4 regions of the Streptacidiphilus sp. BW17 genome follow, and region 2 is predicted to be linked to each of the others. Evidence: riboswitches for the same ligand, from Rfam matches in the RefSeq annotation. Region 2 holds a riboswitch; each other region holds the start of a gene.
The links. Region 2 has a riboswitch for cyclic di-AMP ahead of ABH940_RS10035 (family 16 glycosylhydrolase). Riboswitches for the same ligand answer to the same signal wherever they lie in the genome.

Region 1: linked by a shared signal. The riboswitch ahead of ABH940_RS19915 (NlpC/P60 family protein) and the one ahead of ABH940_RS10035 (family 16 glycosylhydrolase) in region 2 are both predicted to bind cyclic di-AMP.
Region 3: linked by a shared signal. The riboswitch ahead of ABH940_RS04500 (transglycosylase family protein) and the one ahead of ABH940_RS10035 (family 16 glycosylhydrolase) in region 2 are both predicted to bind cyclic di-AMP.
Region 4: linked by a shared signal. The riboswitch ahead of ABH940_RS14470 (transglycosylase family protein) and the one ahead of ABH940_RS10035 (family 16 glycosylhydrolase) in region 2 are both predicted to bind cyclic di-AMP.

The regions. Positions count from the first base shown of each region.
Region 1 covers NZ_JBGCCR010000015.1:89,999-92,192, forward strand. Annotated here, with positions in the region: gene ABH940_RS19910 (DUF4232 domain-containing protein) at 1-904, shown strand, start outside; cyclic di-AMP (ydaO/yuaA leader) riboswitch at 1,068-1,225, shown strand; gene ABH940_RS19915 (NlpC/P60 family protein) at 1,238-2,194, shown strand, end outside.
Region 2 covers NZ_JBGCCR010000006.1:171,092-173,285, forward strand. Annotated here, with positions in the region: gene uvrB (excinuclease ABC subunit UvrB) at 1-36, shown strand, start outside; gene ABH940_RS10030 (TerD family protein) at 203-781, shown strand; cyclic di-AMP (ydaO/yuaA leader) riboswitch at 1,044-1,165, shown strand; gene ABH940_RS10035 (family 16 glycosylhydrolase) at 1,164-2,194, shown strand, end outside.
Region 3 covers NZ_JBGCCR010000003.1:95,732-97,925, forward strand. Annotated here, with positions in the region: gene ABH940_RS04495 (GntR family transcriptional regulator) at 1-836, shown strand, start outside; cyclic di-AMP (ydaO/yuaA leader) riboswitch at 1,126-1,283, shown strand; gene ABH940_RS04500 (transglycosylase family protein) at 1,283-2,014, shown strand.
Region 4 covers NZ_JBGCCR010000009.1:229,839-232,032, reverse strand. Annotated here, with positions in the region: gene ABH940_RS14475 (D-alanyl-D-alanine carboxypeptidase family protein) at 1-518, shown strand, start outside; cyclic di-AMP (ydaO/yuaA leader) riboswitch at 789-943, shown strand; gene ABH940_RS14470 (transglycosylase family protein) at 949-2,194, shown strand, end outside.

The sequences.
Region 1 (2,194 bases), on a different contig from region 2:
GGACACGCTCGGCGGGGAGCCGACCGACACCGACGGACCTGAGTCACGGGGCGACTTGGGCGACTTGAGTGATCTGGGTGACCTCGGCGACCTGCTGCTGCCGATCGAGCCGATGCCCATCCCCGAGGGCGCGTTCACGCAGATCCGGCGGCGTGCGGTGCGGCGGAAGCGCAAGCGTGCCCTGGCCGGTGCGACCGCGTGCGTCGCCGTGCTGGGAGTGTCCCTCTACCTCGTCGGCGTACCCGCGCCGCAAGGGCCGGGAGAGGTGGTCACGCCTCCGGCGTCCGCGACCCAGGCCGTGCCCACCCCCGCTCCGGTCAGCACGAGCCCCAGCCCGAGCGCGTCCCCGAGCGCCGTGCCGACCCAGGCGCCCAGCCCCACGTCGTCGAGCACGCCCACCTCGCCGCCCACAGCGCAGGCGAGCGTCTCCGCGACACCCGCACCCGGCTCCACGGGGTCCGGTTCCGGTTCCGGAGGCGGGACGCCGCTCTGCACGGCCTCGCAGCTCAGCGCGGCGCTCGGCAGCGGGAACGCGGGCGCGGGTCAGATCTACTCCTACCTGGTGGTTACCAACCACAGCTCGGCGCCCTGTCACGTCACCGGCTATCCCGGGCTGTCCATGCTGGACGCCCACGGCGCCCAGATCGGCGCGCCCGCGACGTACGAGCACATCGGGTACAGCCCTGTCGTCCTCGCGCCGGGCGCGTCGGCCAGCGACACCATCCACACCGTCAACCGGCAGACCAACAACCCGAGCGAGTGCCTCCCCACCTCCACCTCGATGCGGATCTACCCGCCTGGCAGCCGCGCCTCGTTGGTCTTCCCGGGCCAGGTGACCAACTGCGACAACCTCTTCTCGGTCACCCCCTTCGGCCCCGGCGTCACCGGCAACCCGCCTGGTTGACACTGCTTTCGGGAGTACCACCTGTTTCTCTCGTCCCGATATTGATTTCATGACGATCCGACAACTATGGTTCTGGATCGAACCGTTGCGCAGTCGACCACCCGTTCGGGGGGCCGTGACGGTCCCGCCGAGTTCGACCTGCGGCGCGGGGGTTCCCAGAGGCGGGACCTGCGAGCCGCGCGGTCGGAGCCGGGGAACCACGTTCCCGGGGTGAATCGGCGTCAGGGCCACCGGCGGAAGCGCGTGGTGGTGAGACGTCGTAGGGCCACTCTTCCGGTCCGAACCCGTCAGCTCACCCGGTAGGCGGACAAGGAAGAACGGAGTCCGCCCGTCGTGGCGTCCCACCGTCGTGCCAAGGCGCCCAGTCGCGCCCGCGTCACCCTCGTCACCGCTGCGGCGGCCACCGGCGTCGTGCTCTCCGCGCAGGCCGCCCAGGCCGCGCCCACACCGTCCACCGGCCAGCTCAAGGCGCAGCTCGACCAGCTCAACAACGAGACCGACAAAGCGGTCCAGAGCTACGACCAGGTCCAGGAGCAGGCCCAACAGCTCCAGCAGAAGGTGTCCGTGCTCCAGGACGAGATCGCCAGGGAGCAGGCCAAGGTGAACGTCCTGCTGGAGGGCGTCGGCACCTTGGCCGCGACGCAGTACGCGAACGGCAGCGTCGATCCGACCGTTCAGCTGCTGCTCAGTGCGAGCCCGGACGACTTCCTCGCCAAGGCGTCCACCATGGACGAGGTGAGCCAGAGCCAGACCGACCAGCTGGCCCAGCTCCAGGCGGAGGAGAAGATCCTCGACACGGAGAAGGCCCAGGCGGAGTCGGAGCTGGGCCGACTCGACGCCATGCTGCAGCAGGCCGCGGCGGCCAAGGCCGCGGTCATGCAGAAGGTCGCACAGACCCAGAAGCTCCTCGACTCCGTCACCGCCGCCCAGCGTGCGACGTTGACCGGCGGCGGCTCCCAGGGCAGCACCACGACCCCGAACCTCAGCGGCGCGACGCCCGGCGACTCGATCGAGATGGCGGCGTTCGCCGCGGCCAAGACACGCATCGGCCTGCCGTACCACTGGAGTTATGACGGACCGGACCAGTTCGACTGCTCGGGTCTGATGATGTGGTCCTACGCCCAGGCCGGCTACCAGCTGGGCCGGGACACCTACTCCCAGCTCACCTACGGGACCCCGGTCACCTCGGTGGCCGACCTGCGGGTGGGTGACCTGGTCTTCTTCAACGGCGGCGAGCACGTCGGGATGTACGCGGGCAACGGCTATATCCTCCACGCCCCGCACACCGGC
Region 2 (2,194 bases):
GAGTTGCGCCAGATGCGCGAAGCCGGCCTCGCCTGAGTGCACCGCTTGAGTGCGCCCGAGTGCACCGCTTGAGTGATCGTCGGCACTCCCGGGGAACCCGCAGGCCCGTCCGGGTCGTATGGTGCAGTGAGGGCTGCGTCGGAGCCGGACGGGCGCCGGTACCGAGGCTGCGGTTCGCGAACGAGTTCGGGAGGGGCGTGCCGTGTCGGTGAATCTGAGCAAGGGTCAGAGCGTAAGTCTGGAGAAGGACGACGGGGGCATGCTGTCCCTGGTGCGGATGGGCCTGGGGTGGCAGGCGGCGCCGCGCAAGGGCCTGTTCGGCACCCGCCGCCGCGAGATCGACCTGGACGCCTCGGCGGTGCTCTACTCCCAGGGCTCGCTGGCCGACGTGGTCTTCTTCCAGCACCTGGTGAGCAACGACGGCTCGGTGCGCCACACCGGCGACAACCTGGTCGGCGGCAAGGGCGGGGAGGACGACGAGTCGATCCTGGTCGACCTGCGCCGGGTCCCCGACCGGATCACCCAGATCGTCTTCACCGTCAACTCCTACAACGGCCAGAGCTTCCAGGAGGTGCAGCGCGCCCACTGCCGCCTGGTCGACGAGGCCACCGGCGACGAGCTGGCCCGCTTCACGCTCAGCGGCGGCGGCCCGCACACCGGCCAGGTGATGGCCAAGGTCTACCGGGACGCGGGCGGCAGCTGGCAGATGGCGGCGATCGGCATCCCGGCACAGGGCCGCACCTTCCAGGAGATGCTCCCGGCGATCGAGCAGGCGCTCTGAGCAGGGTCGGCTCAATGGCCTCGGCAGGGCCTTGGCAGCGCCTGAGCAGGCTCTGAGCAGGGCCTTCTGCGTCGTGTAAAGGATCTGTGAGATAGCCCTCAATACCCTTCGAGGGCTTGGGGCGCGCCGACCTCATCTGCCTAACCTGCCCGAGTCCGTCGCCACAGACGGGCACCGTGCGCCGGTACGCCTTGTCCTGCCCGTCGACGCCGGATCGCACGAGTACCACGGGCCGGAGCGGGGGAACCAGGTAAGCGCCCCGCTCTGCCCTGCGCCCACGCGCGGGACCGGTCGGGGCTCGGGGTGAAGCCGCCGCCGCGCGGCCGGGCCAGCCTTCCGGCCCGAACCCGACAGCTCACCTCGCAGGCGTCGGAGAGGCGCCATGCGATCCACCCTGTCCACCCCTGCCCGAATACTGGCCTTCACGGCCGCGCCCGCCCTGCTGCTCGGCGGCGCCGTGGCGACCCAGGCCCAGGCGGCCACGCCGAGCGTCAGCGAGACCGGCCTGACCGCGACCACCAGCGGGAACACCGCCAACGTCACGCTCACGGTCCGCTCCACCGCCTGCACCACCGTACGGAGCCTCGGCGTCGCCGTCCGTGACGCGTCCGGCAACAACGTCGACTTCCCGCAGTGGGACAGCAACGCGCGGATCTGCCCGACCGGGCTCACCTTCCACGCCGGCAGCCGCACCTTCGCGCCGGGCCGCTACACGATGATGGGCGCCTACCTGGACGCCGCAGGCTGGCACAACCTGGCGGCCAAGACGCTGGCCGTCGGCTCCGCCGCCACCACGGGCACCCCGGCCCCGGCCCCGAAGCCGACGTCCGCGTCGACGCCCAGCCCGGCACCCACTTCGGCTCCGTCGACGCCTGCTCCGAGCAGCAGCCTGCCCGCCGGTGTCGCCACCTCCACCACCCCGGTCTGGGACGAGGAGTTCAACAACCCGATCACCTGGGGCCAGCGCTGGGTCGGCACCACGACCTCGTCCTACCAGTACGGCGACCACAACCCCAGCGACAACAAGCTGGACTGGCTCGACCCGAACGACGTCGCGGTTGCGGGCGGCGTCGCCACCTTCACCGCCCAGCCGAGCTCGCACACCCTGGAGAACGGCCGGCAGGCCTGGACCACCGGTCTGCTCACCACCGAGGGCTCGCAGGAGGGATTCCAGGTCAAGACCGGCGACTACATCGAGGCCCGCGTCAAGCTCCCCACCCAGCAGGGCGCCTGGCCCGCGCTCTGGACCTGGAAGAACGGCAACGGCGAGATCGACTCGTTCGAGTACCACCCGGACAACCCGAACCTGCTCGAGCTCTCCAACCACGTCAACGCCGCGCACGACTACTACACCGACGCGAACGCGATCAAGCCCGGCCAGTGGGTCACCATCGGCACCAAGTACGGTGCCAA
Region 3 (2,194 bases), on a different contig from region 2:
AGCTCGCCGAGGACCTCAAGGTGTCCCGGCTCACGGTGCAGAAGGCGCTGACCGCGCTCGCGCGCGACGGCCTGATCGTCACCCGGGCCGGCAAGCCCGCCGTCCTCACCGGCGCCCGCCCGCGCCGACCCGCAGCCGACGCGGACGCCGGCACGGAGGAGGAGACGAACGGGCCCGCGGACGGATACGCGGGCGGACCCTCCGACGGCGCGGTCGATGTGGTCGATGTCCTGGAGCGTCGGCTCGGTCGTGCGCTGCGCAGCCGCAGGCTCCGGGTGGACGTGCTCTCCGCGACCTCCGAGTCCTTCGTCGCTGCCCTCCAGCAGCAGTTGCTCGGGCTGCGTGCCCGTCGCGGGCCGGTGCTGGAGGAGTTCCGGGTACGTCTGCTCTTCTGCGACTTCAGCGGGCTGCCGACCTTCCCCCGAGTGCTGGGTGATCCGGACGACCACCGGCCGATCGCCCGGCTGCGGCGGATCGGACAGGACCAGGTGACCATGCTGCGCTCCGCCGCGAACTCGCTGCAGACCTTCCGACTGGTCGAGAACGAGCCGCTGATCGAGGCGCGGACGCTGCCGTTCCCGCCGATGGCCCAGCTCTACCTGGTCAACGACGACGAGGTGCTGGAGGGTTGGTACGAACTGCGGGAGCGTCAGGTGGAGGTCGGCGGTCACCGGCGCAGGCTGGCCGACCTGACCGGGTTGAGCACTCCGCTCTTCGTCAGGACCCGCCACTCGCTGCCCAATCACGTCGACTCCGCGTATGTCGACGCCGCCCAGGTCTTCTTCGACTCGTGGTGGTCCCAGGGCGAGCCGTACGGCGTTTCCCTGCATCGCTGACCCGTGTCAGTCCGTACCGACGCGCTGACCTGCGACGTCGTCAGGTCTGTCGGAAAGTCAAATAACAGCGGGGTAACGGACCTCACACGGGCTCCCCATCCGGCCCGATTCGACGTCACGGCGGCCGTGAAGCGGCTGGTCAGCGTCGAGCGAGCCGCCGTAGGAACGGGTGGTTCGCCAACATACGTCCCGGTGTCGGAGGTTGAGATTCGTATGAAGATCTGCCTAGCCTCCCTGTCGTCCGCGTAAGCGGACACCGCCGCGCGGGACGCCGAGTCCTGTCCACCGCGAGGCGGCAACGTCGAGTTGACGACCGGACAGGAGCGGGGGACCCAGGTAAGTCGCCGTGAACTCGGTTCACGGCTAGGGGTGAAGGCGCGAGAGCGCCCGGGCTACCTCACGGCCCGAACCCGACAGCTCACCTCGCAGGCGTCGGAGAGGAACATTTGCATGGGGTTCTCCGGCACCGGCCGTCATCGCCGCATCCGTGTCAACAAGGCCAAGGCCATCGTCGCCACCACCGGCGTGGCAGGCGCGGCCGTCGCGCTCCCGTCCTCGGCGCTTCGAGCGCCCACGCCGCCTCGGTCTCCATCTGGGACAAGGTCGCCCAGTGCGAGAGCGGCGGCGACTGGTCCATCAACACCGGCAACGGCTACTACGGCGGCCTGCAGTTCTCCGCGAGCACCTGGCGTGCCTACGGCGGTGGGGCCTATGCGTCGACCGCCGACCAGGCGAGCGAGGGCGCGCAGATATCCGTCGCCGAGAAGGTGCTGGCCAGTCAGGGGCCTGGCGCCTGGCCTGTCTGCGGCCCGCAGGCCGGTCTGAGCCAGGGCGGCCCGGCCCCCGCGACCAACACCTCCTCGTCCTCGTCGTCGCACTCTTCGAGCTCGGACTCGTCCTACACGTCGTCCTCGTCCTCGTCCTCGGGCGGCACGTCGAGCACCCACCACACGACGCACCACCGCAGTGCGCCGACGAGCGATACGCCGCAGTACGCCCCGAGCCACACGTCCGGTGGCGGCACGGGCGACTACACCGTCAAGCCGGGCGACACCCTCTCCGGCATCGCCGCGTCCCATGACATCCAGGGCGGCTGGCACGCGCTCTACGCGAAGAACCGCGCCACGGTCGGCGGCAATCCGAACCTGATCCTCGTCGGCGAGAGGCTCTCGTTCTGAAGCACCTTGTTCTGAGGCGCCACTTGAGCGGTGGACGGAGCTCCTACCGGCGGGTAGGGGCTCCGTCCGTATTGCCCGCCCGTTTTGTCCTTGGTGTTCGTCAGTCAAGACGGTGCAAAGGTCCTGAGTGGTTCGCACGGACAATGCGGCTAGGCTCAGTGCGTAACAACCCGCATCCCC
Region 4 (2,194 bases), on a different contig from region 2:
TGGTCGGCAGCAACGGCGTCATCGGCATCAAGACCGGCACCAGCACGGCGGCCCTCGGCAACCTGGTGTGGGCGGCGGAGCAGAACGTCGGCGGTTCGCAGCAGCTGATCCTGGGCGCGGTGCTGAGCCAGCCCGCGATCGGGCCGGGGCCGGGGCAGGGCATCCTCGCCCAGGTGCTGCAGAAGAGCCAGCAGCTGATCATCAGCGCCGAGAGCGCGCTGCAGTCGCACGCCGTGATCAAGAAGGGCGACGTCGTCGGGTACGTCGACGACGGTCTCGGCGGACACACCCCGGTCGTGGCCACCGCGGACGTCAGCGTCATCGGCTGGAGCGGCCTGTCGGTGAGCACGTCGCTGCAGCCGCTCGCCGGACAGTCCGTCCCGCACAGCGCAGCCGCCGGGACGGCCGTCGGCAACCTGGTCGTGGGCAGTGGTGCCGGAGCGCAGACGATCCCGGTCGCGCTGCAGTCGGCGCTCAGCACTCCGGGCACCGGCGCGAAGCTGACCCGACTGGGCTGACGCACTGTCAGATCGCTCTCTCAGATTCCCCGCTTGAAACGGGCCCGTCCTTCGGACGGGCCCGTTGTCATGCCCGGGGGTGCAATCTTGACGACATTTCGGACATCTACGCAGGGTTGGAGTGCGAACCAATGATGGTCGATGTGACGGACCTCTCAACGGCCTTTGATCGGCTTGAGGTTTGAACTTCGATCTGCCTACGGTCGGCGTCGTTCGCACTTAAGCGGAACTGACATCTCCGGAACGCCGAGTCCTGCCGTCGGGGTTGTCAGCTGTCACCCGACGCACACCACGGCAGGAGCGGGGGACCCAGGTAAGTCGCCGGGAGCGTGTCGCTCCCGGCTCGGGGTGAAGCCGTGCTCTGCACGGCCGGGCGACTCCGGCCCGAACCCGACAGCTCACCTCGCAGGCGTGGGAGAGGACCCACACCATGACTGGTCGCCACCGCGCGCCCAAGATCGCCCGCCGTGCCTCCAAGCGCCTGCTCGCCACCGTCGGGCTGACCGGCGCAGGCCTCGCCCTTCCGCTGGTCACCGCGACCGGCGCCCACGCCGCCACCGTCTCCACCTGGGACTCCGTCGCCCAGTGCGAGAGCAGCGGTGACTGGTCGATCAACACCGGCAACGGCTACTACGGTGGCCTCCAGTTCTCGCAGTCCACCTGGGACGCCTACGGCGGGCAGCAGTACGCGTCCTCCGCCGACCAGGCCAGCAAGGACCAGCAGATCGCCGTCGCCGAGAAGGTCCTCGCGGACCAGGGCCCCGGCGCCTGGCCCGTCTGCGGCCCGCAGGCCGGTCTGACCCAGGGCGGCCCCGCCCCGGCGATCAGCACCTCCGGCTCGTCGAGCAGCTCCAACTCGACCGGCTCTTCCGGTTCGACCGCCGCGAGCGACTCGTCGGCCGCCGGCAGCACCAGCAGTTCCTCCGAGTCCGGCTCCGCCGCGTCCAGCGCCTCCAGCGCCCCGGCGACCGGCGGCTCCTCCGCCGGGCACTACACGGTCCGGACCGGCGACTGGCTCTCCACCATCGCGCAGAAGCACGATGTCTCCGGCGGCTGGGAGCGTCTGTACCAGCTGAACAAGGCGACCCTCACCCACGGCCCGAACCTGATCTTCCCGGGTCAGCAGCTGGTCCTGGGCGGCAGCGCCGCGTCCGCCCGGGCGGCACAGCCCTCGAACGACTCGGCCGGCGACTCGGACAACGACTCGTCGTCCGCCGCTTCGTCCTCGTCCTCGAACGCGTCCGCGAGCTCGAACTCCTCCGGCTCCACCCAGGCGTCCACCGGTGCGGCGACCTCGTCGAGCAGCTCGACGCAGGCCGGCTCCGGCGCGGCCGCGACGGCGATCGCCTTCGCCGAGGCGCACGTGGGCGACTCCTACGTCTACGGCGGCAACGGCCCGAACGCGTGGGACTGCTCCGGTCTGGTCCAGGCCGCTTACGCCCAGGCCGGGATCAGCCTGCCGCGCACCTCCGCCGACCAGGCCTCGGCCACCACGCCGGTCTCCCTCAACTCGCTGCAGCCGGGTGACCTGCTCTTCTGGTCCAGCGACGGCAGCGACTCCGGCGTCTACCACGTCGCCATCTACGTCGGTGGCGGCCGCTACGTCGAGGCTGCCAACCCGAGCTCGGGCGTCAAGTGGGACACCATCAGCGACTACACCCCGAGCTTCGCCGGTC